4 regions of the Janthinobacterium sp. 1_2014MBL_MicDiv genome follow, and region 1 is predicted to be linked to each of the others. Evidence: predicted binding sites of a transcription regulator. Region 1 holds the regulator's gene; each other region holds the start of a gene.

What was found. The regulator FNR, encoded in region 1, switches genes on or off when oxygen is low (the NO sensors DNR and NnrR bind a similar motif). The targets are predictions, from matches to a motif close to TTGATNNNNATCAA.
Region 2: the regulator FNR is predicted to act here: its motif matches at 4,112-4,125, upstream of YQ44_RS08115 (OmpW/AlkL family protein).
Region 3: the regulator FNR is predicted to act here: its motif matches at 2,543-2,556, upstream of paaA (1,2-phenylacetyl-CoA epoxidase subunit PaaA).
Region 4: the regulator FNR is predicted to act here: its motif matches at 4,610-4,623, upstream of YQ44_RS05560 (universal stress protein).

Annotation. Positions count from the first base shown of each region.
Region 1 is NZ_CP011319.1:6,169,707-6,177,128, reverse strand. Features, by position in the region: gene ccoN (cytochrome-c oxidase, cbb3-type subunit I) at 1-373, shown strand, start outside; gene ccoO (cytochrome-c oxidase, cbb3-type subunit II) at 389-1,003, shown strand; gene YQ44_RS26830 (cbb3-type cytochrome oxidase subunit 3) at 1,005-1,205, shown strand; gene ccoP (cytochrome-c oxidase, cbb3-type subunit III) at 1,198-2,118, shown strand; gene ccoG (cytochrome c oxidase accessory protein CcoG) at 2,122-3,504, shown strand; gene YQ44_RS26815 (FixH family protein) at 3,560-4,084, shown strand; gene fnr (fumarate/nitrate reduction transcriptional regulator Fnr) at 4,210-4,968, opposite strand; gene YQ44_RS26805 (response regulator) at 5,219-7,422, shown strand, end outside.
Region 2 is NZ_CP011319.1:1,807,904-1,815,325, reverse strand. Features, by position in the region: gene YQ44_RS29745 (TonB family protein) at 1-695, shown strand, start outside; gene YQ44_RS08130 (methionine ABC transporter ATP-binding protein) at 891-1,700, shown strand; gene YQ44_RS08125 (methionine ABC transporter permease) at 1,693-2,367, shown strand; gene YQ44_RS08120 (MetQ/NlpA family ABC transporter substrate-binding protein) at 2,392-3,219, shown strand; gene YQ44_RS08115 (OmpW/AlkL family protein) at 3,433-4,050, opposite strand; gene YQ44_RS08110 (LysR family transcriptional regulator) at 4,207-5,103, opposite strand; gene fur (ferric iron uptake transcriptional regulator) at 5,365-5,805, shown strand; gene YQ44_RS08100 (MerR family transcriptional regulator) at 5,880-6,242, shown strand; gene YQ44_RS08095 (NAD(P)H-dependent oxidoreductase) at 6,327-6,917, shown strand; gene YQ44_RS08090 (SpoIIE family protein phosphatase) at 7,162-7,422, shown strand, end outside.
Region 3 is NZ_CP011319.1:427,324-434,745, forward strand. Features, by position in the region: gene YQ44_RS01865 (M14 family metallopeptidase) at 1-936, opposite strand, end outside; gene YQ44_RS01870 (hypothetical protein) at 1,079-1,330, shown strand; gene paaX (phenylacetic acid degradation operon negative regulatory protein PaaX) at 1,486-2,415, opposite strand; gene paaA (1,2-phenylacetyl-CoA epoxidase subunit PaaA) at 2,640-3,629, shown strand; gene paaB (1,2-phenylacetyl-CoA epoxidase subunit PaaB) at 3,658-3,942, shown strand; gene paaC (1,2-phenylacetyl-CoA epoxidase subunit PaaC) at 3,957-4,709, shown strand; gene paaD (1,2-phenylacetyl-CoA epoxidase subunit PaaD) at 4,709-5,236, shown strand; gene paaE (1,2-phenylacetyl-CoA epoxidase subunit PaaE) at 5,276-6,355, shown strand; gene paaG (2-(1,2-epoxy-1,2-dihydrophenyl)acetyl-CoA isomerase PaaG) at 6,406-7,197, shown strand; gene paaH (3-hydroxyacyl-CoA dehydrogenase PaaH) at 7,199-7,422, shown strand, end outside.
Region 4 is NZ_CP011319.1:1,262,174-1,269,595, reverse strand. Features, by position in the region: gene YQ44_RS05575 (S41 family peptidase) at 297-1,427, shown strand; gene YQ44_RS05570 (chemotaxis protein CheA) at 1,504-3,378, opposite strand; gene YQ44_RS05565 (protein phosphatase CheZ) at 3,378-4,247, opposite strand; gene YQ44_RS05560 (universal stress protein) at 4,705-5,172, shown strand; gene YQ44_RS05555 (response regulator) at 5,328-5,972, shown strand; gene YQ44_RS05550 (Crp/Fnr family transcriptional regulator) at 6,327-7,133, shown strand; gene hemP (hemin uptake protein HemP) at 7,411-7,422, shown strand, end outside.

The DNA of each region.
Region 1 (7,422 bases):
CGGCTTCATCACCATGGGTTCCATCTACTACCTGCTGCCGCGCCTGGCGGGCCGCACGCAGATGCACAGCACGCGCCTGGTCGACGTGCACTTCTGGGTGGCCACCATCGGCATCGTGCTGTACATCGCCGCAATGTGGATCGCCGGCGTGATGCAGGGCCTGATGTGGCGCGCGGTCAATCCTGACGGCACCCTGACCTACACCTTTGTCGAGAGCGTGAAAGCCACGTATCCGTACTACGTGGTGCGCGTGGCCGGCGGCCTGCTGTACCTGTCGGGCATGTGCATCATGGGCTACAACACCTGGATGACCTTGCGCGGCAGCAAACTCCCCGTCGCCCGCATTCCGGAACTGAACGCGGCGCACGCCTGATAGGAGCAAAAGCAAATGAAATTTTCACACGCATGGATTGAAAGAAACCCCTGGCTGCTGATCGCCCTGGTCACGGTGGTGATCAGCATCGGCGGCGCCGTCGAAATCGTTCCCCTGTTCTTCCAGAAGAGCACGACGGAGCCCATCGCCGGCCTGAAGCCGTACTCGCCGCTGCGCCTGGCGGGGCGCGACATTTACGTGCGCGAAGGCTGCTACAACTGCCACTCGCAGATGGTGCGCCCGCTGCGCGCGGAAACGGAACGCTATGGCCACTATTCGGTCGCCGGCGAGTTCGTCTACGACCGTCCGTTCCAGTGGGGTTCGAAGCGCACGGGGCCCGACCTGGCCCGCGTGGGCGCGCGCTACAGCGACGAATGGCACCGCACGCACTTGAACAACCCGCGCGACGTGGTGCCCGAGTCGAACATGCCGTCCTACCCCTGGCTGGCGAAGACCAAGCTGGTGCCGGACGAGATCATGCCGAAGATGCGCGCGCTGCGCCGCCTGGGCGATCCGTACAGCGACGCGGAAATCGCCGCCGCGCCGGCCCAGCTGCAGGACAAGACGGAAGAAGACGCCCTGGTCGCCTATCTGCAAGGCCTCGGTACATTAATCAAAACAAGGAATTAGCATGGCAATCGAAAACCTGTTTGACAGCGCCAGCAGCGTCATGACGGTGGTTTCCTTTACGACGTTCGTGGGCATCCTGTGGTGGACGTTCAGCCGCAGCAATAGCGACTTCGACGCGGCGGCACGTTTGCCGTTCGCCGACGACGCGCTCGACCATCCGGCCCCGGCCGCGCAAGCACAGGAGGAGCGCAACCATGGCTGACTTTACGAATGGCTTCTGGAACATCTACATCATCGTGCTGTCCCTGCTGGGCATCATCGGCTGCGGCGTGCTGCTGTACTCGCAGTCGAAAGTGAAAGTGGCCGCCGGCGCCCCCGCCGACGGCACCACGGGCCACGTCTGGGACGAGGACTTGAAGGAACTCAACACGCCGATGCCGCGCTGGTGGATGTGGCTGTTCTACATCACCATCGTCTTCGCGCTGGCCTACCTGTTCCTGTATCCGGGCCTGGGCAACTATGCCGGCAGCCTGGGCTGGAAATCGACGGGCCAGTACGAGGAAGAGCTGAAAAAGGCGGAAGCCGATTACGGCCCCCTGTTCAACAAGTACCTGAGCCAGGACTTGAAGACGGTGGCCGCCGATCCGCAGGCGCAAGCCATCGGCCAGCGCCTGTTCCTCACCTACTGCGCGCAATGCCACGGTTCGGATGCGCGCGGCAACAAGGGCTTCCCCAACCTGACCGACAAGGACTGGCTGTATGGCGGCGAACCTGACGTCATCAAGACCACCATCATGCACGGCCGCAGCGGCCAGATGCCGCCGATGGGCGCCGCCCTCGGTTCCGAGAAGGATGTCGAGAACGTGGCCCATTACGTGCTGAGCCTGTCCGGTTCCACGTCGGACCCCGTCAAGTCCGTGCTGGGCAAGGCCAAGTTCGGCGCCTGCATGGCCTGTCACGGCGCCGATGCGAAGGGCAACCAGATGCTGGGCGCGCCCAACCTGACGGACAAGACCTGGCTGTACGGCGGCAGCGCCGATACCATCATGGAAACCGTGCGCAAGGGCCGCAGCAACACCATGCCGGCCTTCAGCGACTTCCTCGGCGAATCGAAGGTGCACGTGCTGTCGGCGTATGTCTGGAGCCTGTCGAATCCGCAGGCGCCCGCGAAGTAAACAATGGAACCTCAAGTCATCAAGATGTATGCGGCCCGCGAGCAAATCTACCCTCGCGAGGCCAAAGGACGCTACGCTACCTGGCGATGGGTATGCGTTTGGCTTACCCAGCTCGCGTTCTACGGCTTGCCGTGGCTGACGTGGAATGGCAGGCAAGCCCTGCTGTTCGACCTGACCACGCGCAAGTTCTACATTTTCGGCGTCGTGCTGTGGCCCCAGGATTTCATCTACCTGGCGGCCCTGCTGATCATCTGTGCGTATCTGCTGTTCCTCGTCACGGCCATCGCCGGACGGGTATGGTGCGGGTTTTCGTGCCCGCAAACGGTGTACACGGAAATCTTCCTGTGGGTCGAACGCAAGATCGAGGGCACGCGCAGCGCGCGCATGGCCCTCGACAAGCAGGGCCCGTCGCTGCGCAAGACGGCCAAGAAGACGGCCAAGCACCTGGTGTGGGGCGCCATCGCCCTGTGGACGGGCTTTACCTTCGTCGGCTACTTCACGCCGATCAAGGAACTCGCCCATTCCGTGCAAACGCTGAACTTCGGCCCGTGGGAATGGTTCTGGGTGCTGTTCTACAGCCTGGCCACCTATGGCAACGCGGGCTGGCTGCGCGAGCAGGTGTGCAAATACATGTGCCCCTACGCGCGCTTCCAGAGCGCCATGTTCGACCAGGACACCCTGATCATCACCTATGACGCCAAGCGGGGCGAACCGCGCGGTGCGTTGAGCAAGAAGGCCGGCAACAACGACAAGCTGGGCGACTGCATCGACTGTACCCTGTGCGTGCAGGTGTGTCCGACCGGCATCGATATCCGCAACGGCCTGCAGTATGAATGCATCGGCTGCGCCGCCTGCGTCGATGCCTGCAACAGCGTGATGGACAAGGTCGACCGGCCACGCGGACTGGTACGCTACAGTACCGACCATGCGATGGAAAACAACTTCGACTCGAAGCAGATCCGCCAGCGCGCCATGCGCCCGCGCGTGCTGATCTACACCTCCATCCTGGCCCTGATCATCATCGCCGTGTGTACCTCGCTGGCCCTGCGCACGCCGCTGAAGATGGACGTCATCCGCGACCGCGGCTCGATGGGGCGCGAAGTGGAAGATGGCATGATCGAGAACGTCTACCGCCTGCAGATCATGAACACTTCGGAGCAAAGCCAGAGCTTCAGGATCAGCGTTGCCGGCTTGCCGGGCCTGACCTTGCTGACGCGCGATGAAGTGACCTTGCAGGCAACGGAAACGCTGGGCTGGCCGATCCGCCTGCGCGTGCCGCACGGCGTGGGAGAGAAGGGCTCGAACAAGATCACGATCGAGCTGCAGTCGCTGGACGACCCGTCGCTGCACGTGCGCGAAAGCGCCGTGTTCATCGTGCCACGTTAAGCAGGAAAGGCGGCAGGAATCCCCGTGTTCTTGCCGCCGTCACAAGGAGAAAACAATGTCCGACAGTCTGAAACTGCAAGCCCCCGCCGCGCCCTGGTACAAGCACCGCTGGCCATGGCTGCTGATGATCGGTCCCGGGCTGTCCGTCGTCGTCGGCAGCTTCATGGGCTATATCGCGTTTACGCAACCCGACGCGCTGGTGGTGGGCGACTATTACAAGCAGGGCAAGGCCATCAACCAGGACTTGCGGCGCGATACGGCCGCCAGCAACCTGGCCATGTCGACCAGCCTGGCGTACGACGTGGCGCAAGCACGCCTGACGGGTTCCGTGCACAGCTTCGGCAAGGCTTACCAGGCGCCGCTGCAGCTGCACCTGGCGCACGCGACCTTGCCGGAAAAGGATATCAAGCTGCTGGTGCAGCCCGACGCCATGGGCAACTTCTCGGTGGCGCTGCCGATGCTCGAGCGCAGCCGCTGGCAGGTGCTGGTGGAAAACAATACGCGCGAGTGGCGCCTGTCGGGCATCTGGACCTGGCCCGCGCAGCGCAGCATCGCGCTGCATGCGGACGAGGAACTGTAAGGCACTGCGCCGGGGAAAACCGTGGCGGGCGCCAGTGATGGGCGGCCGAGCAGCGCAGCTGTGCCGGTGTACAGCGCGCAGCGCAAGCCACAAAGCGCGACGCGCAGCAGGTTTTGACAGTGCCGTTATTTGCAGGTGTCGGTGCCGGCCGTAATGGCTTTTAATTTTGCCGGCTGCAGGATCTCGATCTCGCGGTTCGACACGCGCAGCCAGCCTTCCTTCTTGAACTTCGACAGCAAGCGGCTGACGCTCTCGATGGTCAGGCCCAGGTAGTTGCCGATTTCCTCGCGCGACATGCGCAACTGGAAGTTGCTGCCCGAATAGCCGCGCGCCTCGTAGCGCGACGCCAGGTTGACGATGAAGGCGGCAAAACGCTGCGTCGCCTGCATATTGCCCAGCAACAGCATCACGCTTTGCTCGCGCGTGATTTCCTGGCTCATCATGCGGTGGAAATGGCGCAGCAGGGTGGGCATATTGCCCAGCAATTGTTCCAGGCTGGAAAACGGGATTTCACACACTTCGCTGTCTTCCAGCGCCACGGCATTGCAGTGGTGGCGGTCGGCGCTGATGGCGTCCATGCCCAGCAGTTCGCCAGCCATCTGGAAGCCCGTCACCTGCTCTTCGCCGCCCGGATTGATCTGGTAAGTCTTGAAGTGGCCCAGGCGGATCGCGTACAGGTTCTGGAACGAGTCGCCGATGCGGAACAGCGAGGCGCCGCGCGCGACCTTGCGGCGACGGCCGATAATCTGGTCCAGCCTGTCCATGTCGCCCACGTCGAGGCCCATCGGCAGGCACAATTGATGCATGCTGCACGTCGAGCAGCGCGCACGCAACGCTTCCACGTTCACGGCGGGCAAGGCTGGAGAGAGTAGCGCTTCTGTCATGTCATTACCTTTTTGAAAATGCAATAACAAGTTTACTGCATAGCGCGCTTGCCTGTGCCATTTTCCCCGTCATTCACGCTAATTTCGCTGAATAAACGACGTCCTGCATTTAATTTTATGGCAACATCGTCAATTGCTGCTTTGACGGCGGGAATTTACGCGGCCGGCGCTTGCCAAGTTGCTGTATTGATAGGAAAATTCCTGACAGCATTATCTGCCGCCTGTCCCTTCGGGGACTGAAAAGGAAATCATGAAGCCTCTCGGCATTAAAGCAAAAGTCGCGCTGGCCACCAGCCTGACCTCGATCGCCATGATCGCCCTGGTCACCATGATCCAGGTCAAGCACATGCGCGACGATTTCACGCAAGTGCTGCTGGTCCAGCAAACGGCCCTGATCGAGCGCACGGCCGAAGAGCTCGACGACAAGTTGGCGATGCTGCTCGACATCATCACCCAGACGGCGCGCCACCAGCCGCCCGCCCTCATGGCCGACGCCGGCGCATTGCGCGAGTACTACACGCAGCGCGCCATGCTGGCCCTGTTCGACGACGTGCTGGTGCTCGACACGCAGGGCAAGGTGGTGGCCAACGTGCCCGAGGTGCCGGGACGCAACGGCACCGACGTGACGGACCGCGATTACTTCCATACCGTCATGCGCACGAAACAGGCGATGATCACGCAACCGATGCTGGGCAAGACCAGCCACTTGCCCATCGTGCAGATGGTCGCGCCCGTGCTGGACAAGAACGGCGCCGTGGCCGGCATCGTGATCGGCGTGCTGCGCCTGTACAAGGACAATATGCTGGGCCACCTGCGCACGGCCAAGGTGGGCAAGAGCGGCTATTACTTCATCCTCACGCGCGAAGCCGTGCCGCGCTACGTGCTGTACCCCGATACCAGCCGCCTGCTGCAGCCGCGCGCGCCGAACGCCAACCAGACCACCACGCAGCTGCTGAAAGAAGACGGCGAAGGCAGCATGGTCAGCACCAACAGCCGCGGCATCACGGCCGTCAACAGCTTCAAGCGATTGAAATCCGTGAACTGGCTGCTGGCCGCCTCGTTGCCCGTGGCCGACGCGTTCGAGCCGTTCAACGGCGTACTGTCACGGCTGGTACTCTGGAGCATCTGCGCCTCGCTGCTGGCCGCGGCCGTGCTGGGCTGGGTCACCGTGCGCCTGCTGTCGCCGCTGGTGCGCCTGCGCGACACCCTGCTGTCGCTGCGCGCCTCGGGCAACCGCTTCACCCCCGTGCCGGTGCAGCAGCGCGACGAGATCGGCGAGCTGACGGAAGCGTTCAACGGCCTGATGGGCGAGCGCGACCGGCTGCAGCACGAGCTCGAGGCGCGCGCGGCGGAGCTGGAGCAGGAGCGCGACCGGGCCGAGGCGGCCAACCGCGCGAAGAGCGATTTCGTGGCCAACATGAGCCATGAAATCCGCACACCGCTCAATGCCGTGCTGGGCATGGTGTATTTGCTCGGCAATACCAAGCTCAACACCGAGCAGCGCAAGTACCTGACCATGGTACGCGTGGCGGGCCAGTCGTTATTGGGCATCCTCAACGATGTGCTCGATTTTTCCAAGATCGAGGCGCGCCGCATGGATCTGTCTCCCGTCGAGTTCGACCTCGATGAAGTCATGAATACCCTCGCCACGACGATGACCATGAATGCCGGCGAGAAAGAACTCGAGCTGGCCATCGCCGTCGAACCCGACGTGCCGCGCCGCCTCGTCGGCGACGCCCAGCGGCTGCAGCAAATCCTCGTCAACCTGGCCGGCAATGCCATCAAGTTTACCGAGAGCGGCGAAGTGGTGGTGGCCGTCAGCCTGGCCGAAAGCAGGAACGAGCGGGCCTGGCTGCGCTTCGAAGTGCGCGACACGGGCATCGGCATGACGGCCCAGCAGCAGGCCCAGCTGTTTACGGCCTTCTCGCAGGGCGACCAGAGCATCACGCGGCGCTTCGGCGGCACGGGCCTGGGCCTGGCCATCAGCAAGCACTTGATCCATATGATGGGCGGCGAGATCGCCGTGGCCAGCAGCGAAGGCAAGGGCAGCCGCTTCTGGTTCAGCGTGCCGTTCGACGTGCTGGCCCTGCCCGCCGAGGCGCGCCGCACGCCGTCGCTGGGGCCGCTGCGCCTGCTGGTGGCCGACGACAACCGCACCACGCGCGAGCTGATCGTCAAGCTGATCGAAGCGTGGGGCTGGGCCGCCGACGAAGTGGACTCGGGCTTTGCCGCCATCGAGCTGTACCGCGAACGCCTGGCGCAGCAGCAGCCCTACGACGTGGTGCTGGCCGACTGGCACATGCCCGTCATGGATGGCCTGGCCACGGCCAAGGCCATCCGCCAGGCCGCGTCCGGCCAGCGCCAGCCCATCGTGGTGATGGTCAACGCCTTCGCGCGCAACCACCTGGAAGAAATCTCCAGCGCGGCCGAAGCCGACGTGGTGCTGATGAAGCC
Region 2 (7,422 bases), 2.1 Mb from region 1:
TGACGATCGCCACCGTCTTCGCCATGCATGGCGCCCTGCTCGGCTGGGCGCTGTACCACCGCGCGCCGGCGGCGCCCGTGCTGGCCATCGTGCCTGACGCGGCGCAGCCGGCCATGCTGCTGTATCTGCCGGCGGCGGCCCCGCCGCGGCCGTTGGAGCAGAATCTTGCTGAACAGGTCAGCGCGGCCGCCGCGCCGTCGCGCAGCGTTGCGAAAAAAGCAGCGCCAGCCATCCGCCAGTTCGTGCTGCCGCAGCCCGACTCGGCGCCCCTGCCGCTGCAGGCGCAGGCCATGGACGCCGTCGCCGAGGTGCGCCACGCGCCCGTTTCGCCGGCGCCGGCGGCCACGGCGTCCATCGCGGCGGCGCCGCCCTCGCCCGCCCTGCTACCCGCCCCGCAGGAGCAGCGCAGCGGCGTATCTAGCTGGGAAGGCAAGGTGCTGGCGCGCATGGAGCGCTTCCGCCGCTACCCGACGGCGTCGCGGGCGAAGCAGGAACAGGGCGTGGTGTACCTGCGCTGCCGCATCGACCGCGAGGGCCAGGTGCTGGCCGCCGCCATCGAGCGCAGTTCCGGTTCCGCGGCGCTGGACCAGGCCGCGCTCGACACTTTGCAACGGGCCGCGCCGCTGCCGCGCATCCCCCAGGAACGGCCCGATCCGCTCGAATTATCGATTCCCGTCGAATTTTCTATCGGCTGAGCGGCAAAAATCCGGTTTTGCTCTTGCAAAACCTTCATATAGACATTATTTGCATATTCAAAGCAAGATTCTGTCGTAGGAGTAATAACACGATCGGAGGTATACTACGCAACCGACGTTTCAGGCCGGCCCGATCCACTCCCGATCCGGCCCCGTTACCCGCCTGTCACGGTCCAATAAAAAAGGAAACACTGCATGACCACACCACACCGTACGCCGGTGATTCGCATCGATGGCGCGAACAAGACCTTCGCGCTGCCCAAGGGCGAACAATTCCACGCGGTCAAATCGGTCACGCTGGAAGTCTATCCCGGTGATATTTTCGGCCTGATCGGCAAGAGCGGCGCCGGCAAATCGACCTTGCTGCGCCTGATTAACCTGCTCGAGCGTCCCGACAGCGGCACCATCACCGTGGCCGGCCGCGAATTGACGAGCCTGAGCAAGAGCGACTTGCGCGACGCGCGCCAGAACATCGGCATGATTTTCCAGCAGTTCAACCTGCTGCAAAACGCCAGCGTCTTCGACAACGTCGCCTTCCCCCTGAAAATCCATGGCACGGCCAAGGGCGAGCAGATCGCCGCCAGGGTCGAGGAATGCCTGGCGCTGGTGGGCCTGTCCGACAAGCTGCACAGCTATCCGGCGCAACTGTCGGGCGGGCAGAAACAGCGCGTGGCGATTGCCCGCGCGCTGGCCAGCCACCCGGACGTGCTGCTGTGCGACGAGCCGACGTCCGCGCTCGACGCGGAAACCACGCGCGCCCTGCTCGACACCCTGCGCGACATCAATGCGCGCTTGAAAGTGACCATCGTCATCGTCAGCCATGAGCTGTCGGTGCTGGGCGCCATCTGCAACCGCGTCGCCGTCGTGGAAAACGGCGCCATCGCGGAACAGTTCGACCTGAGCGACACGGCCACGCCGCGCAAGACGGCGCTGGGACGCGAGCTGGCTTACTACGGCACCGAGGCCTTTGAAGCCACCGCATGGAAGGATGCAACACATGTTTGAAGAATCGATCAATAACGTCATCAACCTGCTGCCGGAAATCTGGGTGGCGCTGGGCCAGACCATGACCATGCTGGGCATCGGTCTTACCGCCGCCATCCTGATCGGCGGCCCGCTGGGCATTTTGCTGTTCCTCGTCTCGGAAGGCCAGTCGCTGGAAAACCGCCCGCTGTCGATGATCCTCGGCTGGCTGGTGAATACCGTGCGCAGCTTCCCGTTCATCATTTTGCTGGTGGCCCTGACGCCGTTTACGCGCATCATCGCCGGCACCTCGATCGGCCCGCTGGCCGCCGCCGTGCCGCTGTCGTTCGCCGCCATACCCTACCTGGCGCGCCTGGTGGAACAGAACCTGCGCGAAGTGCCGCGCGGCGTGATCGAGGCGGCGCACGCCATGGGCGCCTCGGAAATGCAGATCATCTTCCGCGTGCTGCTGGTGGAAGCGCGCTCCGGCCTGGTGCTGGCCCTGACCGTGCTGTCGATCAGCTTCCTGTCCTATTCGGCCGTGGCCGGCGTGGTAGGCGGCGGCGGCATCGGCGACCTGGCCATCCGCTACGGCTACTACCGCTTCGAGACGGACATCATGGTCGTCACCGTGGCCATCCTGATCGTGCTGGTGCAGATCATCCAGCTGGCCGGCACGCGCATCGCCAAGCGCCTCGACAAACGTTAATTCATATTCAGAACAAGGACATACATGAACCATCTTCGCCGCAACCTGCTGCTGGCCGCCGCCAGCCTGGCCTTCGCCACCGCCGCCCACGCCAAGGACCCGAAGGAACTCGTCATCGGCACCAGCTCCGGCCCGTACTCGGACCAGCTGAAGCTGGGCATCAAGCCGATCCTGGAAAAACAGGGCTACAAGGTCAAGATCGTGGAATTCAACGACTACGTGCAGCCGAACTACGCGCTGGCCGAAGGCTCGCTGGACGCCAACGTGTTCCAGCACATCGTCTACCTGACCAAGTTCGCCACCGATAACAAGCTGCCGCTGAGCCCATTGATCACCGTGCCGACGACGCCGATCGCGCTGTACAGCAGCAAGCACAAGTCGCTGGCGGAAGTCAAGAACGGCGCCACCATCACCATGCCGAACGACCCGACCAACCAGGCGCGCGCGCTGGTGGTGCTGGCCAAGATGGGCTGGATTAAGCTGAAACCGAACGTCGACCCGCTGCGCGCTTCCGAGCGCGACGTGCTGGAAAACCCGAAGAAGCTGAAACTGGTGCCGCTGGAAGCGGCGCAGCTGCCGCGTTCGCTGGCGGACGCCGATTTCGCCTTCGTCAACGGCAACTTTGCCCTGGCCGCCGGCATGAAGCTGACCACCGCCCTGGCCGTGGAAAAGATCTCGGACAGCTACATCAACCTGGTGGCGATCCGCACGGCCGACAAGGGCAAGCCGTGGGTGAAGGACCTGGAAGCGGCCTACCGCTCGCGCGCCTTCCTCGACGCGACGAATAAATACCTGGCCGGCTACGAAAAGACGGATTACCAGCTGGCGCTGGAAAAGACACTGAAAAAATAAAGCGCAAGCAAGGCGCTGCACGCAAAAAGACGGCCAGGTTCACACCTGGCCGTCTTTTTTTGCCCGCGCTGCACGGGCATCTTCAATACTTGCCACGCCTGACAAAACCGACGCGAGCGGCAGTCACTGTGCTTGAGAAGCGCAACTGTACGAAGGCACAGCGAGCATCGCAGACCGCAGATGACGACGCGCAGCAGGTTTTGCTCGGTGTTCCTAGAAGCGGTAGCCGACGCCGACGCCGATCAGCAGCGGATCGACCTTGACTTCGCTGGCCTTGGCGCCGCCGATGAAGACGTCGCTGCGGATCTGCACTTTCTTGATGTCGAAGTTCAGCGACCAGTTTTTATCGAGCTTGTAGTCGACGCCCGCTTGCAGCGAGAAACCCCAGCTGTCGTGCTCGAGGCGGCCGGCGCCGTTCAGCAATTTCACGTCGGAAATATTCGTGTAGTTCACGCCCGCCCCCACATAAGGGCTGAACTGTTTTTCCGGCATGAAGTGGTATTGCAGCGACAGCGTCGGCGGCAGGTGCTTGAAGGTGCCGATCTTGTTGCCGTCGAGCTTGACGTCATGCTTTTGCGGGTAAGTCAGGATCAGCTCGGCAGCGATGTTGGGGGTGAAGAAATACGAAATATCGATTTCCGGAATCGTCTTGCTGCTGACATGCAAACGGTCGGATGCGCCGACGCCGCCGATAGGAGCAGATTTGTCGGCCGGGTCGATATGCACGGCGCGCGCACGGACCAGCCAAGGGCCTTCCTGTGCCATGGCGTTGCCGGCGACTGCGCCGATGGCGGCCAAAACGATTGCTGCTGCGGTTGCGGACTTTTTCATTATAGTTCCCTCTGTCGTTAAGTAACGCTGTGAAGTCTAAGAGTGCAGTGCAACAAAAACTTTGATCCACATCAAATAGTGCTGGATGGCATCAACAGACGGAATTTTTCCTTTTCCCAGGTCAAAAATTGCGGCATTGCAGCGCGCTACCGCTCCTTAGCGCACGCCGTCAAACAGGCCGGCCACCCAGTCGGCGAACACGCGCACGCGCGGCGACAGCTGGCGGTGGTGCGGATACATCACGGACACGGGCAGCGGGTCGGGCCGCATGGACGCCAGCACTTCCACCAGCGCTCCCGCCGCCAGCGCCTGCGCCAGGTGGTACCGGGGCGCCTGGATCAGGCCCATGCCGGCGCGGCAGCAGGCGTGGTAGGCGTCGGCATTGTTGACGGACACCGTGCCCGGCAGGCTCACGCTGTGCAGCTGGCCGCCCGCCCGGAAATCGAAGGGCCAGGTCTTGCCCGTCTGGGCGGAAAAGAAATTCACTGCGCGATGGTGCGCCAGGTCCGCCAGGGTGTGCGGCGTGCCGTGCGCGGCCAGGTAGGCAGGGCTGGCGCACGTCACTTGCTCGAGCAGCGCCACGCGACGCGCCACCATCGACGAATCGCTCAGTTCGCCCACGCGCAGCACGCAATCGACGCCTTCGCGCACGAGGTCGACGAGGCGGTCGCCCATGCCGATTTCCATTTCGATCAGCGGATAGCGGGCGCAGAACTGGTCGAGCACGGGCATGACGAAATGCAGGGCCAGGGTCGCGTGCAGGTCGATGCGCAGCTTGCCGGCCGGCTGCTGCGCCGCCGAGGAAAAGACGGCTTCCGTTTCCTCGAGGTCGGCCAGCAGGCGCACGCAGCGCTGGTAATACGCGTCGCCGTCGGGCGTGGGCGTTACCTGCCGCGTGGTACGCTGCAGCAGGCGCACGCGCAGCCGCGCTTCGAGCTGCTTGATCGCATGCGTGACGGTGGCTTTCGGATAGCCGAGGTCATGCGCCGCCTGCGTAAAACTGCGCAGTTCGACGATACGCGTGAAAATGCGCATCGCATCAAATCGGTCCATGCCTACTCCATTGTTATTTCGTGCTGCACAGTGTAGCGATATCGGCGTCATTTTTCCATCGCAAGCCATGACGCGGAGCGGCACGGTGCGTGGAACGCAAGCCAGCCTTGCGCCGATGTCACTGGTCTGCCGCCGGGCCAGACAGCATAATATTTCTACCTCGCACAATACAAATGAGAATAGTAATGATTATCATTTGCGATATAATGCAAAATCATACATAGGCGCACGCCAAGGCGATCACAAAAAGGAATGGGAGACATGGATATATTGAGGGAACTGCGTGAATCGGGCTTGAAAGTAACCATCCCCCGCTTGCGGATTCTGCAGCTGTTTCAAGAAGGCACGATCAAGCACCTGAGTGCGGACGATGTCTACAAACTCTTGCTGGCGGAAAAAATCGACGTGGGCCTGGCCACCATCTACCGCGTGCTGATGCAGTTTGCCGAAGCGGGCATTTTGTTCCGCCGCCACTTCGAATCGGGTCACGCCGTCTTCGAATTGAACGAAGGCCAGCACCACGACCACCTGGTCTGCACCGGTTGCGGCAAGGTCGATGAATTCGTCGACGAAGGCATCGAACTGCGCCAGAACGAGATCGCCGCCGAGCGCGGCTTCGTGCTGCATGAACACGCGCTGTCGCTGTACGGCACCTGCGCCGAGTGCACGGCGAAGAAAGTCCCGCCGCGCAAGCCATCCTGAGGCAACGCGCAGCGTAGCGCCTGGCGCACCGCCTGCGCTACACTGCGTGCGCCGCAGCTCGACAAAGGACAAACATGTACATCGGAGAAATCGCCCGCCTGGCGGGCACCTCGCCCAAGGCCTTGCGCCACTATGAAGCGCTGGGCTTGCTGGGCGACGTGCGCCGCTCGGGCGCCTACCGCGTCTACACGCAGCAGGACCTGGCGCAAGTCAGGCTGATACGCCAGGCGCAGGCGCTGGGCTTCCGCCTGGCCGAACTGCTGCCCATCCTGGCCGGCGACGACACCGACTGGGCCGCCCTGTCGCAGCACATCGCCGCCAAGCGCGCGCAAGTGCGGCAGGATATCGCCCGCCTGCGCCAGCTCGACGCGCAACTGGGCGACATCGACGCGGAAATCCACGATTGCCTGGCGCGCCAGCGCCAGCAGGCTGCCTGAACGCTCAAGCATGACTGCCGCTTGACTCTGCCACTAGGGGCAGGCTTTAGCATGCAGGCTCCTCTCGTTTAGAAAGCCCGCAGCATGAGCACGATTGCACCCAAGCGCATATTAATCATCCTCGGCCACCCGTCCAGCGACAGTTTCTGCGCCGCCCTGGCCGACGCCTACGCCGCCACGGCGCGCGACGCCGGCCATACCGTGCGCGAACTGCGCCTGGGCCAGCTGGACTTCGATCCCGTCCTGCATGAAGGCTATCGCCAGGTGCAGCCGCTGGAAGCGGACTTGCTGGCCGCGCAGGAAGCCATCACCTGGGCCGGACACCTGGTGTTTGCCTACCCGATCTGGTGGGGCGGCGCGCCGGCCCTGCTGAAGGGCTTCATCGACCGCGTCTTCCTGCCCGGCTACGCCTTCAAGTACCGCCCCGGCAAGGCCTTTCCGGCGCAGCTGCTGCTGGGTCGCACGGCGCAGCTGCTGGTGACGATGGACACGCCGCCCTGGTATTTCCGCTGGGTCTACCGCATGCCCGGCATCCACCAGCTGCGCAAGACGACGCTGGAGTTTTGCGGCATCAAGCCCGTCAGCGTGGCCAGCTTCGGCCCCATCCTCAATTCCACCGATGCGCAGCGCGCACGCTGGCTGGAACAGGCCCGCAGCCTCGCCCGGCGCGCCTGAATCCGTGGGCGGCGCTTGCCATGCAGCCATCTTAGATACGGTTTTGACAAGCCGAGTAATCAAGCCGTCACAATCGAAGGCTACCATGATGATATTGCCTGTTTGTCAGTCGCCTTGCCGTTGCGACAAGCCAGGTCCGATCGTCATCTAAAGGTAGCCGCCTGTGGAGTTCAACGCTTCTCGATTGCATCTTCCCCGTTATCGGACGTCCGTGGCGTTTGATCTGTGCATTCCCACGGAATCCGTGCAGGCCGACGCCAGCAATTTCGCCGTGCTCGAGCTGTTCACGGAGCGGCGCGACATGATGAGCCTGCCCGTCACGGAACAGCAGCGCCCCATCGGCTTGATCAGCCGCAATATCTTCATGTCGCAGATGTCCAAGCCTTTTTACCACGAGGTGTACGGCAAGAAGAGCTGCATCGCCTTCATGGACAAGGAGCCGCTGATCGTCGACGGCGCCATGAGCATCGAGGACCTCACCTTCCGCGCCGTGGAAGCGGGCGAA
Region 3 (7,422 bases), 710 kb from region 1:
GAACGGGCCGTCTTCATAGCCGTGTTCATCCTGGAAGTCGGGGCTGGCCACCTTGAAGTCGGCGATGAAGCGGTCTTGCTCGGCTTTTTGTGCTGGCGTGAAGTTTTCCAGCGCATCGCTGCCGGCCACGAACACGTACGGCAAGCCTTCGTCGCCATGCACGTCGAGGAACAGGTCGCAGCCGATTTCATGCATCTTCTGTTTCACCAGGAACACTTCCGGGCTGCGCTCCATCGTCGGCGTCATCCATTCGCGGTTCAGGTTGGCGCCAGCCGCGTTGGTGCGCAGGTTGCCATGCACGGAACCGTCCGGGTTCATGTTCGGCACCACGTAGAAGACGGCGTCTTGCAGGCATTGGCGGGCAAATGGATTGGCCTGGTCCAGCAGCGCCTCGAGCATGCCTTCGACAAACCATTCGGCCATCGTCTCGCCCGGGTGCTGGCGCGCAATGACCCAGACTTTCTTCTCGGCATCGGCATCGCCGACCACCAGCAGATTCATGTCGCGGCCTTCCACGGTGCTGCCCAGGTCGATCAAGCGCACCAGCGGCGACGCTTGCGCGCTGTCGATCAGGGCCAGGTGGCGATCCCATGGGTACGGTTCGAAATAGGCGTAGTACACGCTTTCCTCTTCCGGCGTGTGTGCGATGGTCATCACGGTGCCGTCAAAGCTGGTGGGCACGCGGAACCACGTTTCGCGGTCGTAGCTGGCGACCGCCTGGTAATCCTTCCAGCCGTCCGGGTAGGCCGACTTGCCTGCATTCATGAAGCGGATCGTGCACGCCTCACCCTGCGCGCCTTGCAGGCGGAAATAAAACCACTGCGTGATGTCGGCGTGGGAATCCTTGCGAATGTTCAGCTCGATGGATTGGGCATCGTCGGCGCGCAGCACTTCGATCGCGCCGGCATCGAATTGCTGGCTGATTTTAATGGTCATGAGTGTTCCTGATAAAAACAAGAGAGGTTTTGCATCGTGTGCAATGGCGCGATGATACCTGTTTTGTCTGCGTCTTTGTGCTGGCGCAAACGACGCGCGATGCGCTTTGCTAAGGTGATAGCTCGAACATCAGGAGATCATCATGGACGACAACGGTAAACACATACGCGAGCTGGAAAAGAAAGTCAGCGCCCTCAGCGACGCGCTGGCGCACCTGGGCAAGGGCACGACCTTGCAGGAATTGCTGCGCATCCTGCGCTTTCCCGGCTACACGACGCCGGCCGAATTCACCTTCAATGCCGCCATCCTCGACACCATGCTGGTGCAGGCCAATGCGCTGGAAAAGCTGGGGCAGGATTTGCTGGCCGGGGCGAAACAGGTCGTCGTCAAGTAATGAGCGTCTGATGAATCGTCTGATTGATCGTCTGATTAATCAGCGCCTGTTGCTGCGCGCCTGCCGAACGCCTGCAAAATGTTCGGGGCCAGGCGCAGGGCCGCAGGCAGCGCAAACGTAGGCTTGGGCCCTGCAGCGCCGCCATGGACGTTTTCTCAGCTGTTCAACCCGCCGAAACGTTCGTAGAACCACGGCTCCACATCGGGCGCCTGTGCATCCTCGCGCCGCAGGGTGGCCAGGATATGCTCCTCGGCGGCCGCATACGTGATGCGGTACAGCGCGCGCGCCAGCGCGTAGGCCTGCGTGCCGGGCCACGGTTCGGGCAGCAGCTCGACGGGTAGTTGCGGATCGTGCAATTGCACGCGGCGGTAGGCGTGCGTCAACAGTGAGCGGATGACGAACGCTTGTTCGGCGTCGAACACGGGGTTGTCTTGCAGCAAGGTCAGCAGCGGCTGGAAGCTGGCGATGAATTTTTCATAGCCGGCCATCACTTCCGACAAATCCCAGCATTCGCCCACCATGTCGCGCAGCGGGCGCGTACTGACGCCCGGCAATTCCGTGGTGTGGCACACATACAGCTTGCCCTGCACTTCGTTGCGCGCGAGGATATCCTCGAGCGCTTCCGCATTGCTGGCCGGATGGCCGAAGATGCCGGGCGCGATCAAGCCATAGCCAGCCCACAGCAATTCCTTGCGCAGGGCGCCCCGTTCGGCGGCGCCGATGCTGCCGGCCGGGCCGATCACCAGGGTCCAGCTGCCATCCCAGTGCGCGACCAGCGGCGCATAGATGCGGCGGTAGGCGCGCTCGAAGCGGGCCAGCGCGTCGGGACGTATCGTATAGGCGCTGCGGCGGCCATCCCTTTGCGAGCTGAGCCAGCCCTCCTGCGCCAGGCGGAACACGCTGGTGCGCAGCAAGCGGTCGTTGACGCCGAACGGCGCCAGCAATTCGATCAGGCTGCCGAGCCAGATGGCGCCGCCGCGCGGCACGATGGCATCGCCGAAAATCGTCATCACCAGCGACTTCGAGCGGGGCGGGTCGGTGGCGAGGAAGGCGGCTATCCATGTGCTGCAAGCGGTGTTCTTCATGTGGTCCTGGTCTGGCCGTATTGGTCGTTTCAATAAAAGCAGCAGTTTACTTTGCCATGCGCCGGGGCGTGGACTATTTTTTCACATCATACCCCCGTAAAAGACTCATAAGATACGGATTTATGAAATGATTCAAATCAAGTGTATGCAAATCGTTTTATGTATCGTATTATCCGTGTATCGCTTTGCGCTATAGCAAAGAAACACGACATGGGAGACACATCATGTACGCACAAATGGTTGAAACCGGCCTCAAAAACGTCCGCTCGATCGACGACATGGGATCGGAAGAACGCGCTTTTCAGGCGCGCATCGACGAAGGTATCAAGATCGAAGCCAAGGATTGGATGCCGGACGCCTACCGCAAGACCCTGATCCGCCAGATTTCGCAGCACGCCCACTCGGAAATCGTCGGTCAATTGCCTGAGGGTAACTGGGTCACGCGCGCACCTACCCTGAAGCGCAAGTCCATCCTGCTGGCGAAGATCCAGGACGAAGCGGGCCACGGCCTGTACCTGTACAGCGCCGCGGAAACCCTCGGTGTCTCGCGCGACGAGCTGCTGGCTGCCTTGCACTCAGGCAAAGCCAAGTATTCCAGCATCTTTAACTATCCGACCCTGTCGTGGGCCGACATGGGCGCCATCGGCTGGCTGGTCGACGGTTCCGCCATCATCAACCAGATTCCCCTGTGCCGCTGCTCGTATGGCCCGTATGCACGCGCCATGATCCGCGTCTGCAAGGAAGAATCGTTCCATGCGCGCCAGGGCTACGACATCATGATGTCGCTGTGCAAGGGCACGTCCGAGCAGAAGGCCATGGCGCAGGATGCGCTGAACCGCTGGTGGTGGCCTTCGCTGATGATGTTCGGTCCGTCCGATGCCGCTTCCGTCAACAGCGCCCAATCGGCGCAGTGGCGCATCAAGCTGTTTTCGAACGATGAGTTGCGCCAGCGCATGGTCGACCAGACCGTGCCGCAAATCGAATACCTGGGCCTGACCGTGCCCGACCCCGACCTGAAATTCAATGCCGAAACGGGCCACTATGAATTCGGCGAGATCGACTGGTCCGAGTTCAACAATGTCTTGAAGGGCAATGGCCCGTGCAACCGCGAGCGCCTGCAAACGCGCGTGAAAGCGTATGAGGACGGCGAATGGTTCCGCGATGCCTTGGTCGCGTATGCAGACAAGCAAGCCGCTAACAAAGCGGCAGCGTAAACAGATAAGACAGATAGGGGAGAGCAACATGAGCAAAGAATGGCCATTGTGGGAAGTTTTCATCCGCAGCCAGCACGGGCTGGCGCACAAGCATGTGGGCAGCCTGCACGCTTCCGACGCCACCATGGCGGTCAACCATGCGCGCGACGTCTACACGCGCCGCAATGAGGGCGTGAGCATCTGGGTGGTGCGCGCAGCCGACATCGTCGCCAGCAGCCCCGGCGACAAGGGCGCGCTGTTCGAACCATCGAACAGCAAGGTGTACCGTCACCCCACCTTCTTCCCGATGCCGGAAGAAGTCAAGAACCTGTGATGGGAGCGCCTGCGATGGATGACAAGGTCAATTACCTCCTGCGCCTGGGCGACAACGCCCTGGTCCTCAGCCAGCAGCTGTCGCAGCTGTGCGGCAAGGGCCCGGCGCTGGAAGAAGACATGGCGCTGACCAACGTGGCGCTGGACCTGCTGGGCCAGACGCGCTTGTGGTTCAGCTATGCGGCCGAACTGGAAAACGCGGGCCGCGACGAGGACGATATCGCCTTCCTGCGCGACGCCCACGACTTCAAGAACTGCCTGCTGCTCGAGCAGCCGAACGGCAATTACGCCGACACCATGATGCGCCAGTTCTTCTTCGACACCTGGCACTACTTCCAGCTGCTGGAACTGACGAAATCGGCTGACGCGCGCATCGTCGAAGTGGCGCAGAAGTCGATCAAGGAAGTCACCTATCACCTGCGCCGCAGCGGCGATCTTGTTGTGCGCCTCGGCGACGGCACGGAGCAAAGCCACGCGAAAACGCAGGCCGCGGCCGATGCGCTGTGGATGTACACGGGCGAGATGTTCAAGTACGACGCCGTCGACCAGGCCATGGTCGCCGCCGGCATCGCGCCGCCGTCCGACATCCTGCGCCAGGCTTTCCTCGAGCACGTGGCCGAGATCTTCGCCGAAGCCACCCTGGCCATGCCGGCGCCGGACGCCTGGATGCAAAAGGGCGGCAAGCAGGGCACGCACACGGAGCACCTGGGCTTTATCCTGGCCGAGATGCAGTTCCTGCAGCGCGCCTATCCCGGGGCGGAGTGGTAATGAACACGGCCACGGCAGCGCTGGACGCGGCCCAGGTCTGGGCCTGGCTCGGCGACGTGCCGGATCCGGAAATCCCCGTCATTTCAGTGGTGGACCTGGGCATCGTGCGCGCCGTCGAAGTCACGGACGGCGATGCGTGCATCGTGACGATCACGCCCACGTATTCGGGCTGTCCGGCCATGCAGGTGATCGCCGATGCCGTCACGGATGCCTTGCGCAGCCACGGCGTGGCCAAGGTGACCCTGGTGAACCAGCTGTCGCCCGCGTGGACCACGGACTGGATGAGCGAGGCGGGCAAGGTCAAGCTGCAAGGCTATGGCATCGCCCCGCCGCAGCAGCAGGTGATCGACATCAGCGGCTTGCGTGGTGGCGTCAAGCGCCAGGCCATGCCAAGGCTGGACGTGATCTGCCCGAACTGCGGCTCGACGCATACGCAGCTGACCAGCCAGTTCGGCTCCACGCCGTGCAAGGCCCTGTACAAATGTCTCGATTGCCGCGAACCGTTTGATTACTTCAAGTGCCACTAGCCACGCTAAAACAAGGCACGAAGAAACTGGAGATGAAGCATGAGTAAATTTTATCCGCTGTCCGTGGCAAACGTGCGCAATGAAACGCGCGACACCATCGCCGTCACGTTCGCCGTGCCGGCCGAGCTGGAACAGCAGTTCCGCTTCCAGCAGGGCCAGCACCTGACCCTGCGCGCCAATATCAATGCGGAAGACGTGCGCCGCTCGTATTCGATCTGCTCGGCGGTGCAGGACGGCACCCTGCGCGTGGCCATCAAGCGCACGCCGGGCGGCGCTTTTTCGACCTGGGCCAACGACACCCTGAAAGCGGGCGCCACCATCGAGGTGATGCCGCCCATGGGCCACTTCAACGTGCCGCTCGACTGCGTCAACCGCAAGCACTACCTGGCTTTCGCGGCCGGCAGCGGCATCACGCCCATCCTCTCCATCATCAAGACCACCTTGCTGACGGAACCCCTGAGCCGTTTCACGCTGTTTTACGGCAACCGCGCCTCGTCCTCCGTCATCTTCAAGGAAGAACTGACGGACTTGAAGGATGTGTACCTGGAGCGCCTGAACCTCGTGTATGTGATGAGCCGCGAGCAGCAGGACATCGAATTGTTCAACGGCCGCATCACGCAGGAAAAATGCGAGCAGTTCCTGCAGCACTGGATCAAGGTCGAGGACTACGACAACGCCTTCATCTGTGGCCCGGAAGACATGATGCTGGGCGTCTCCGCCGCCCTGCAGGCGGCCGGCATGCCGAAGCAGAATATCAAGATCGAACTGTTCGCGGCCAGCATCCCGAAAAACGCCCACAAGCCGCGCGCCCAGCTGGACGCGGGCGTCGTGCAGGAAACGGAAGTGACCGTCATCATGGACGGCAACCACACCACCTTCACGATGGACAAGGACAAGGAATCCATCCTCGACGCCGGCCTGCGTCAGGGCATCGACATGCGCTACTCGTGCAAGGGCGGCGTGTGCTCCACCTGCCGCTGCAAGATAATCGACGGCAAGGTCGAGATGGACGTCAACTACGCGCTGGAAGATTATGAAGTGGCGCGCGGTTTCGTCCTCAGCTGCCAGAGCTTCCCGCTGACCGACAAGGTCGTCGTCGACTTCGACCAGGCAGAATAAAGCCGGCGCAGGGCTGGTGCCCTGCCGTACCCATTAAAAAGCGAGACGCCATGAGCTACCAAAACATCCTCTTCACCATCGAGCAGGGCATCGCCACGCTCACCCTGAACCGCCCCGACAAACTCAATAGCTTTACCCAGGCCATGCACGAGGAAGTGCGCGACGCCATCGCCAAGGTCAACGCCGACAGCGCCGTGCGCGTCTTCGTGCTGACGGGTGCGGGGCGCGGCTTTTGCGCGGGGCAGGACTTGTCCGACCGCGCCGTGGAGCCGGGTTCGAAAGGCGTGGACCTGGGCGAGTCGGTGGAAAAAAACTATGCGCCGCTGGTGCTGGCCCTGAAGGCCTTGCCGATGCCCGTGATCTGCGCCGTCAATGGCGTGGCGGCGGGCGCGGGAGCCAACCTGGCCCTGGCCTGCGATATCGTCATCGCCGGCAAGTCGGCCAGCTTCGTCGAGGTGTTCTGCAAGCTGGGCCTGATCCCGGACACGGGCGGCACCTTCTTCCTGCCGCGCCTGATCGGTTCCGCGCGTGCCATGGGCCTGGCCATGCTCGGTGAAAAACTGACGGCGGAAAAAGCGGAAGACTGGGGCCTGATCTGGAAATGCGTGGACGACGCGCAGCTGGCGGAAGAAACGCAGAAATTGGCCGTGCACTTTTCCACGGCGCCGACCAAGGGCCTGGCGTTCACCAAGCAGGCGCTGGCCGCCAGCGGCGCCAACACCCTGCCGCAGCAGCTGGCGCTGGAAGCGCGCATGATGAGCGAACTCGGTAACAGCGACGATTACCGCGAAGGCGTGGCCTCCTTCATGGAAAAGCGCGCACCGCAATTCAAGGGACACTGATATGACCGCATTGGCACACAACAGCATTGTCGCCGTCATTGGCAGCGGCGCCATGGGCGCCGGCATCGCGCAGGTGGCCGCTGCCGCCGGCTACCGCGTAAAGCTGTACGACACGCGCGCGGAAGCCGTCAGCAAGGCCTTGCTGGATATCGGCAAGATGTATGCGAAGCTGGCCGAGAAGGGCCGCATGACGGCTGACGACGCGGCGGCCGCCACGGCGCGCCT
Region 4 (7,422 bases), 1.5 Mb from region 1:
ATACCAAGTCATACGGTGATCCACAAGGATTATGCCATATATCGGGGAATACAGAACCGAAACAGGCAAAAGCGTGGGATTGGCGATACAAAGTTCGGCTCATTTGTTGGATATGGGCTAAAAATTGCCGATAACTGCCCGCTGGCGGCATGGCGCACCCATCCGCGGGCGGGCCGCCGAACGACCGACGGCATCGCCAGAAAATGATATTTTTTCCTCAATCTTTCGTGTATCGTGTTTCGACAATAATGAACGGCGCGCGCACCCGCACGCGCCCACAACCGATGGGGACCTGAATGAAACTGCATTCCTGGGCGCTGGCCGCCCTCACCCTGGCCAACGCGCATGCGGCGGCGGCCACGCCGGGCGAACTGTGCGTGCAGGACTTGCGCGCCATCCCACCTTTCCTGCTGGAAAACGATACGGGCGCACGCGCCCACCTGGCACAAAAAGGGCAGGCCTATTTCGACCTGGCGCTGGCCACGGCAGGCACGGCGGCGGCCACTGCCGCCGACGCCAAGGCCTGCGATGCCATCCTGGAAAATTATGTGGGCATGTGGCGCAAAGGCCATCTGCACGTGAAAGGCGGCAGCGCGCAGGACGTGGCCAAGCCATCCCCCGCCCAGCCTGCCGCGCCGGGACAGCCTGCGCCATCGAAGGAACCGTCGCTGCAAGTCTTGTCCGACAATACCGTGCTGCTGAACTTGCCCAGCTTCCACGGCCGCTACCGGACCGCCGTGGCCACCCTGCTCGACACCCACCGCGCGGCACTGGCGTCACGCCCCAACTGGATCCTCGACGTGCGCCGCAACGGCGGCGGCAGCGACGGCACGTATGCGCCGCTGCTGCAATGGATCAGCTCGGACGAAACGGTCAGACTGGGCGCCGAATGGCTGTCCACGCCGGCCAATATCGCGGGGCAAGAGAGCGTCTGCGCCTTGCTGGCGCCGGGCGACAAGGCGTGCGCCGACTTTGCGGCTCAGGCCGTGACACAGATGCGCTCCGTCAAGCCGGGCGAGTATGTGGCGCAGAACGGCGGCGACGTCGTCAGCTACGCGCGCCAGGACACGCCGGAGCCACGCCGGCCCGTGCGCGTAGCCGTGCTGATCGACCGCGACTGCGCCAGTTCCTGCGAGGAATTCCTGCTGGCGGCGCGGCAAAGTTTTCACGTGAAATTGATCGGCCGCAACAGCCATGGCGCACTCGACTATTCCAACCTGCGCCTGCACGCGCTGCCGTCCGGCGTGCGCCAGCTGCAATACGCCACCTCGCGCTCGGCCCGCTTGCCGCAGCTGCAGGTGGACCTGGGCGGCATCATGCCCGACATCTATTTGCCGCCGCCAAAGGACGAGGCTGCGCGCGCCCAGGAAATCGTGCGCGTGCAGCGCTGGCTGGAAGGCGGAACATTACGTCCGGACAACATCTGACGCCGCTGGCGCCATGAAAAAAGCCCGCTACACGTAGCGGGCTTACTCATGGGTACAACGATATTGTCAGCTGTCTTCAGGCCGCCAAGCGGACACTGCCCCGGCAACCATCCATCAGGAACGACAGGCCGACGACCAGCACCAGCTCGCCTTCGGCCGAGCGGGCCGTGCCCGTGATGCCTTCCACGGTGATGGCCGTCATCGGCTTGATCACGAGGTCGGCCGTGCCATCGACGGCTTCCACGGCGAGGATGTACGGCTGTGGCGCGGCGACGACAATGCCGACGCGCTCGCTGCACGACTCGTAGCCCAGGGCACCGGCCAGCGAACGCACGGGCAATGGACGCCCCTGGTCCTTCAGCACGGGCGCGCCGCCCACTTCCATGAAGGTTTCCGGCAACTCGACGACGCGCTGCACCACCGCCATCGGCAGCGCCAGCGCGGCGCCCGAGGTGGAGACGAGCATGGTCGGCACGATCGACAGCTCGATCGGCAGGCGGATGGCGAACTTGGTGCCCTTGCCCAGCGCCGACTCGATGTGGATGGCGCCGCGGTTTTTCTCCACGGCCGTCTTCACCACATCCATGCCGACGCCACGGCCGGAGACGCTGGACGCGACTTCCTTGGTCGAGAAGCCCGGCAGGAACACCAGCTGGAAGCATTCATCGTTGCTCAATTGTGCGTTTTCGCTGATCAGGCCCTTTTGCTGGGCCTTGCTGCGCAGGAAGACCGGGTCCATGCCCTTGCCGTCATCCTGCAGCACGATCATCACGCTGTTGGCTTCCTGCCATGCTTTCAGCGAGATATACGACTTGGCGGGCTTGCCGGCGGCCAGGCGCGCTTCCGGCGATTCGACGCCGTGGTCAAGCGAGTTGCGCAGCATGTGCACGAGCGGATCGTACAGGCTGTCGACCACCACGCGGTCGACTTCCGTCTCCGCGCCCTCGATGGTCAGCTCGACATCCTTGCCCAGGTCCTTCGCCAGTTCGCGCACCAGGCGCGGGAATTTCTGGAACAGCCGGCCCACGGGCTGCATGCGCGTGGCCAGGGTGGCGCGCTGCAGTTCCGTCGAGTAGCGCGACGCGCGTTCCAGGGTTTCCGCCAGCGTCGCCATCAGGGTGGCGGCCTGGCCTTCGAACTTGAATTGCAGCAGGCGCTCGAGCAGCACGGCAGCCTGGTTGGCGGCCTGCACGGATTCGCCGGCCACTTCCAGCAGCGCGTCGAGCTTGACGGCGTCGACGCGGATGCTGTCTTCCTTGACGGGCGCGGCGTGGCGCACGTCGGGACGCTCTTCGCGGCGGTCCACGCCATCCCAGTTCTTGCCGGCCGGCTTGGCGGCGGCCGCAGCGGCAGGCGCGGCGGCAACAGCGGCAGTAACGGCAGCGGCGACGGGGGCCGGCGCGGCGGCCAGCTGGCTGCCTTCCGGCACGACGGCGTTATACATGCCTTCCCAGTCCAGGCCATCGGCGCTGGCTGTGGCGGCAGCAGCGGCAGGCGCGGCCACGATCACTTCGGCCACGACGGCTTCCACCACCACGGCGGCGGCAGGCGCTGGCGCGTCCATGCCCTTGCCTTCGATGGCATTGGTGAGGATGTGTTCAAGCTCTTCCGGCATGGCCGGCAGGCTTTCCGGCGCGGCGCCGTTCGCCAGTTCCGTCAGCTGGTCGGCAACGAAGCCGGATGCCTGCAGCGCCGCCTCGATGGCGATGGGGGTCACCGGCGCGGCGCCCGTGCGCAGCGCGTCGAACAGGTTTTCCGTCAGATGGCAAGCCGCCACCAGCGCAGGCAAGCCCATGAAACCGGCGCCGCCCTTGATGGTGTGGAAAGAACGAAACACGGCATTCAGTGTTTCCTTGTTGTCCGGATCGCGCTCGAGACGCAATAAGTGCTCTTCAACATTAACCGCAAGATCCATCGCCTCGACGACGAAATCCTTGAGCATATCGTCCATTAGAATCCCAAATCCGCAAGAAGGTCGTCTACATTATCCTGGTCCAGCGCCACCGACGGCACGGAAGGGCCCTGCATCAGCGGCGCGTCCTGCTTCTGCGCGAGTTTCTCGCGCACTTCGGCCGGCGCGTTGTCGCGCAGCAACTGCGCCAGCTCGTGCTCCACCGTCTTGGTGATGTTCACCACTTTTTTGATCAGCTGGCCCGTGATGTCCTGGAAGTCCTGGGCCATCATGATTTCCAGCAGGCGCGCTTTTTCCGCTTCCGTCGCCTCGGCAACGGCTTGCGCGAACTGGCGCGAGTCGCCGGCCAGGGCCTTGAATTCTTCCAGGCTCAGCTTGCCGTCGAACAGGGCTGTCCAGCGGCTGTCCATGTCCTTGGCCTTCTTCGACAGCACATCCTGCGCCGGCATGCCTTCGTCGAGCGTGTTGAGGACCTTGTTGGCCGCCTGCTCGGTGAGCGTGGCCACGTATTCCAGGCGGTCCTGCGCGTCGACGATCTGCGACGACGCTTCCGTCAGCGCCTTGTCGTAGCCCAGTTCGCGCAGCGAATCGTGCAACAGGCGCACGATGCCGCCCAGGCGCTCGAACATCGGCTTGTCGGACTGGTCGACAGGGTCGGCGGCTTCGCCAGCTGCGGCGGGCGCCTCTGGCGCTGCCGGCGCGGCGGCCGCTTCCACGGCAGGCGCGGCAACGGCAGCCGGGGCCGGCACGGCGGCGCTGGCCGAAACGGCGTCGAACAGCGCGTCAAAATCGTCATCCGCGATCACGGCGGGGGCGGGCGCGGCGGCAGGCGCGGGCTGGGCCGCGGCCGCGCTTTGCGCAGATACTTCATCGAATAATGCATCGAAATCATCAGCGGCGTTGGTCATATCCCTGCTTCTCCATAATTTGTCAAAATTCCGCCTGAACTGTGCGTTTTACAGACTGATACCCGCAATTTCTCGATTAAGATGATTTGAGGCAATACCGCTGCGATGGTGCGAGTGTAGCAGGGCGCCGCCCTGTTGGTAAATCTCAAAACGCGCTTCCTGGTGCAAAGCGGGCCTGCAAGAGCTTTTCCACCAGGAAATAAGTGTTCCTGCTGTTGTATTTTGAAATACTACCATTGGCGTGCAGGCAAGACCACGCATCGCGCGAGAAATCCTGGCCCGCGCGCCACGCGCGCCACAGCCTGCGCAGCCAAAAACACGATCTTTCTATCAATGTTGTCTATACTGAAGGTGCAAGAGTATTGACAATTATCAAGTCTTTACATGAAAACAATGCTGTCGCCGCGTCTACAATAAGAGGCGTCGCGCGCGCTGGTCCACCGCCAAAGGAGCTGCCATGTATAAGAAAATTCTGATCGCCACGGACGGTTCCACCGTCTCCAACCTGACCGCCTGCGCCGGTGTCGCCTTTGCCGAACAGATGCACGCCGACATCCTCGCCGTGTACGTGGCGCCGGAATACCAGTATCCCGTGTACATCGAAATCATCCCGCCCAGCTATCCCAGCGAAGAGGAATACCGCATCGCCATGCGCAAGGCGGGCGGCGACCACTGGCAGCCGATCCTCGATGCGGCCGCCAAGCGGGGCCTGGAGGCGACGGGCCTGACGGCCTTTTCCGACAGTCCTGCCCTGAAAATCGTGGAAGTGGCGCAACTCCAGCACTGCGACCTGATCTTCATGGGCTCGCACGGCCGCAGCGGCTGGGGCCAGTTGCTGCTGGGCAGCGTGACCAACAAGGTGCTGTCGCATTCGAAGCTGCCCGTGCTGGTGCACAGGCTGATCAAGGAACCGCAGCCCAAATGAGGAGTCCCATGACAGGGAGAGGCTGCGCACCGGCAGCTTGAGAAAAGGGCAAGCCCGCAGCCATTTTCAGTTAATATGACAATATTTCTCGTTTCTTAACATTTGACTGTCCGGTAACGGACACAGCAGATTGCACGCTTCCAGATTGCCCGCCTATGATACGCATTGTGATTGCCGACGACCACACCATCATGCGCGAAGGATTGAAGCGCATCCTCGACGGCGCGCCGGACATCGACATCGTGGGCGAAGCCATCGATGGCTTTGAAGTACTCAACCATGTGCGCCAGGGCGGCTTCGACCTGCTGCTGCTCGACCTGTCGATGCCTGGCCGCAGCGGCGTCGACCTGATCCGCCAGATCCGCAGCGAAGCGCCGAAGCTGGCCATCCTCATCCTCACCATGCACGAGGAAGAGCAATATGCGGTGCGCGCCATCCGCGCCGGCGCGCAAGGCTACCTGACGAAGGAAAGCGCGGGCACGCAGCTGGTGGGCGCCATCCACAAGGTGGCATCGGGGCGCCCCTATATCAGCGCCGAGGTGGCCGAGCAGCTGGTGCTCAACATCATGATGCCGAATGAAAGCTTGTTGCACAAACAGCTGTCGGACCGCGAATTCGAAGTGTTTTCCCTGCTGGTGGCAGGCAAGTCGATCACCGAGATCGCCAACAACCTGCACCTGAGCGTGAAGACGGTCAGCACGCACAAGACACGCATCATGCAAAAGATGGGCATGAGTTCCTTGTCGGAAATGGTGCAATACGCGGTAGCCCACCGGCTGCTGTCCCCCTTCAAGACCTGACAGCCGGTCTCGGCCGGCGGCGCACGACCGCCGGCAACTGTAGGAACAATCCTACTTCCCCTACCGCAGCTCCTACCGCCATATTCAGCCACTGCTGATATGAATTCCATACGCTTGTTGGCATACTGAAACCAGTAATCAAGTTGCTGGGAAGTTATTTCATCACACAGCAAGTCTTCAGCGAATTGAGCATTAACTGCCAGGACGCGCGCCGCAGACCCTCGCGCCGTGCCCGCCGCCCTGGCGCATTCCGTCATTCAACTCTGAACTACCTGTCACCAGGAGATGAACATGCTGTCCACGCACACGTCTGAAACCCGCCCTGCCTCGTCGCCGCTGGCCCCATCGACCCCGATGGAAGCGGGACGCCAGCGCCAGGGGCGGCTGTGGTCGAACCTGAAGGAGGTATGCGATCTGCTGCATATCTCCAGCGCCTGCACCATCGCCGCCGACGAGCTGCTGTTCCAGCACGTGCAATTCAAGACGGGGCAGCGCGTGCACACGATCGGCCAGCCGTTCGACACCCTGTACATCGTCAACTCGGGCTTCCTGAAAACCGTCCTCATCGATGAGTTCGGCAATGAACAGGTACTGAGCTTTCCCATGAAAGGCGACATGCTGGGCGTCGACGGCATCCACTCGCGCCACTATTCCTCGGAAGCCGTGGCCCTGTCCGACTGCGACCTGATCCTGCTGCCATTCAAGAAGCTCACGGCGCTGGGCCGTGTCCACATGGAGCTGGAAAACGTCATGTACGGCGTGATGAGCCGCGAACTGGTGCGCGAACAGGCCATGATCGGCATGCTGGGCGCCCTCAGCGCCGAGGCGCGCGTGGCCCGCTTCCTCGTCTCGCTGGCCGACCGCTTCGCGCAGATGGGTTATTCGAGCAAACTGTTCAACCTGCGCATGACGCGCCATGAAATCGGCAGCTACCTGGGCCTGACGCTGGAAACGGTCAGCCGCACCCTGTCCGCCTTCAACGAGATCGGCCTGATCACCGTCGACCAGCGCACCATCGGCATCAAGGACCCGGAAGCGCTGAAAACCCTGCGCCGCCTGCCGCCCTCGCGCTCGCGCGCCAAGCAGCTGGCCGCCGCCAAGCTCAAGGCCGACACGGCCGCCGCGGCCGACGTCTCGGCGCAATTGCTGGCCACCATTTGAGATAGGACCATCCCTCTTTCTTCAAGCTTGGCACAGGCTTGACCCGGCTGCGGCGCGCAACGCCGTTCCGGGTCTTTTTTGCCGCCCTCCCCGCACGCGCCTTCCGGGCGCCTCCCCTGCAGCGCAGCCGCGCCAGCATTTCTACTGCGCAATGAACTTGCGTGCCATGCCGCACTAAAAAAGCGCGGATTCGCCACAAATAAGCCTTGCTTTTCGGGCCACATTCAACAATAATGCAAATACGAATCATTCTCAACTGAGACAAAGAAAGCCCAACATGCAAAGCTCA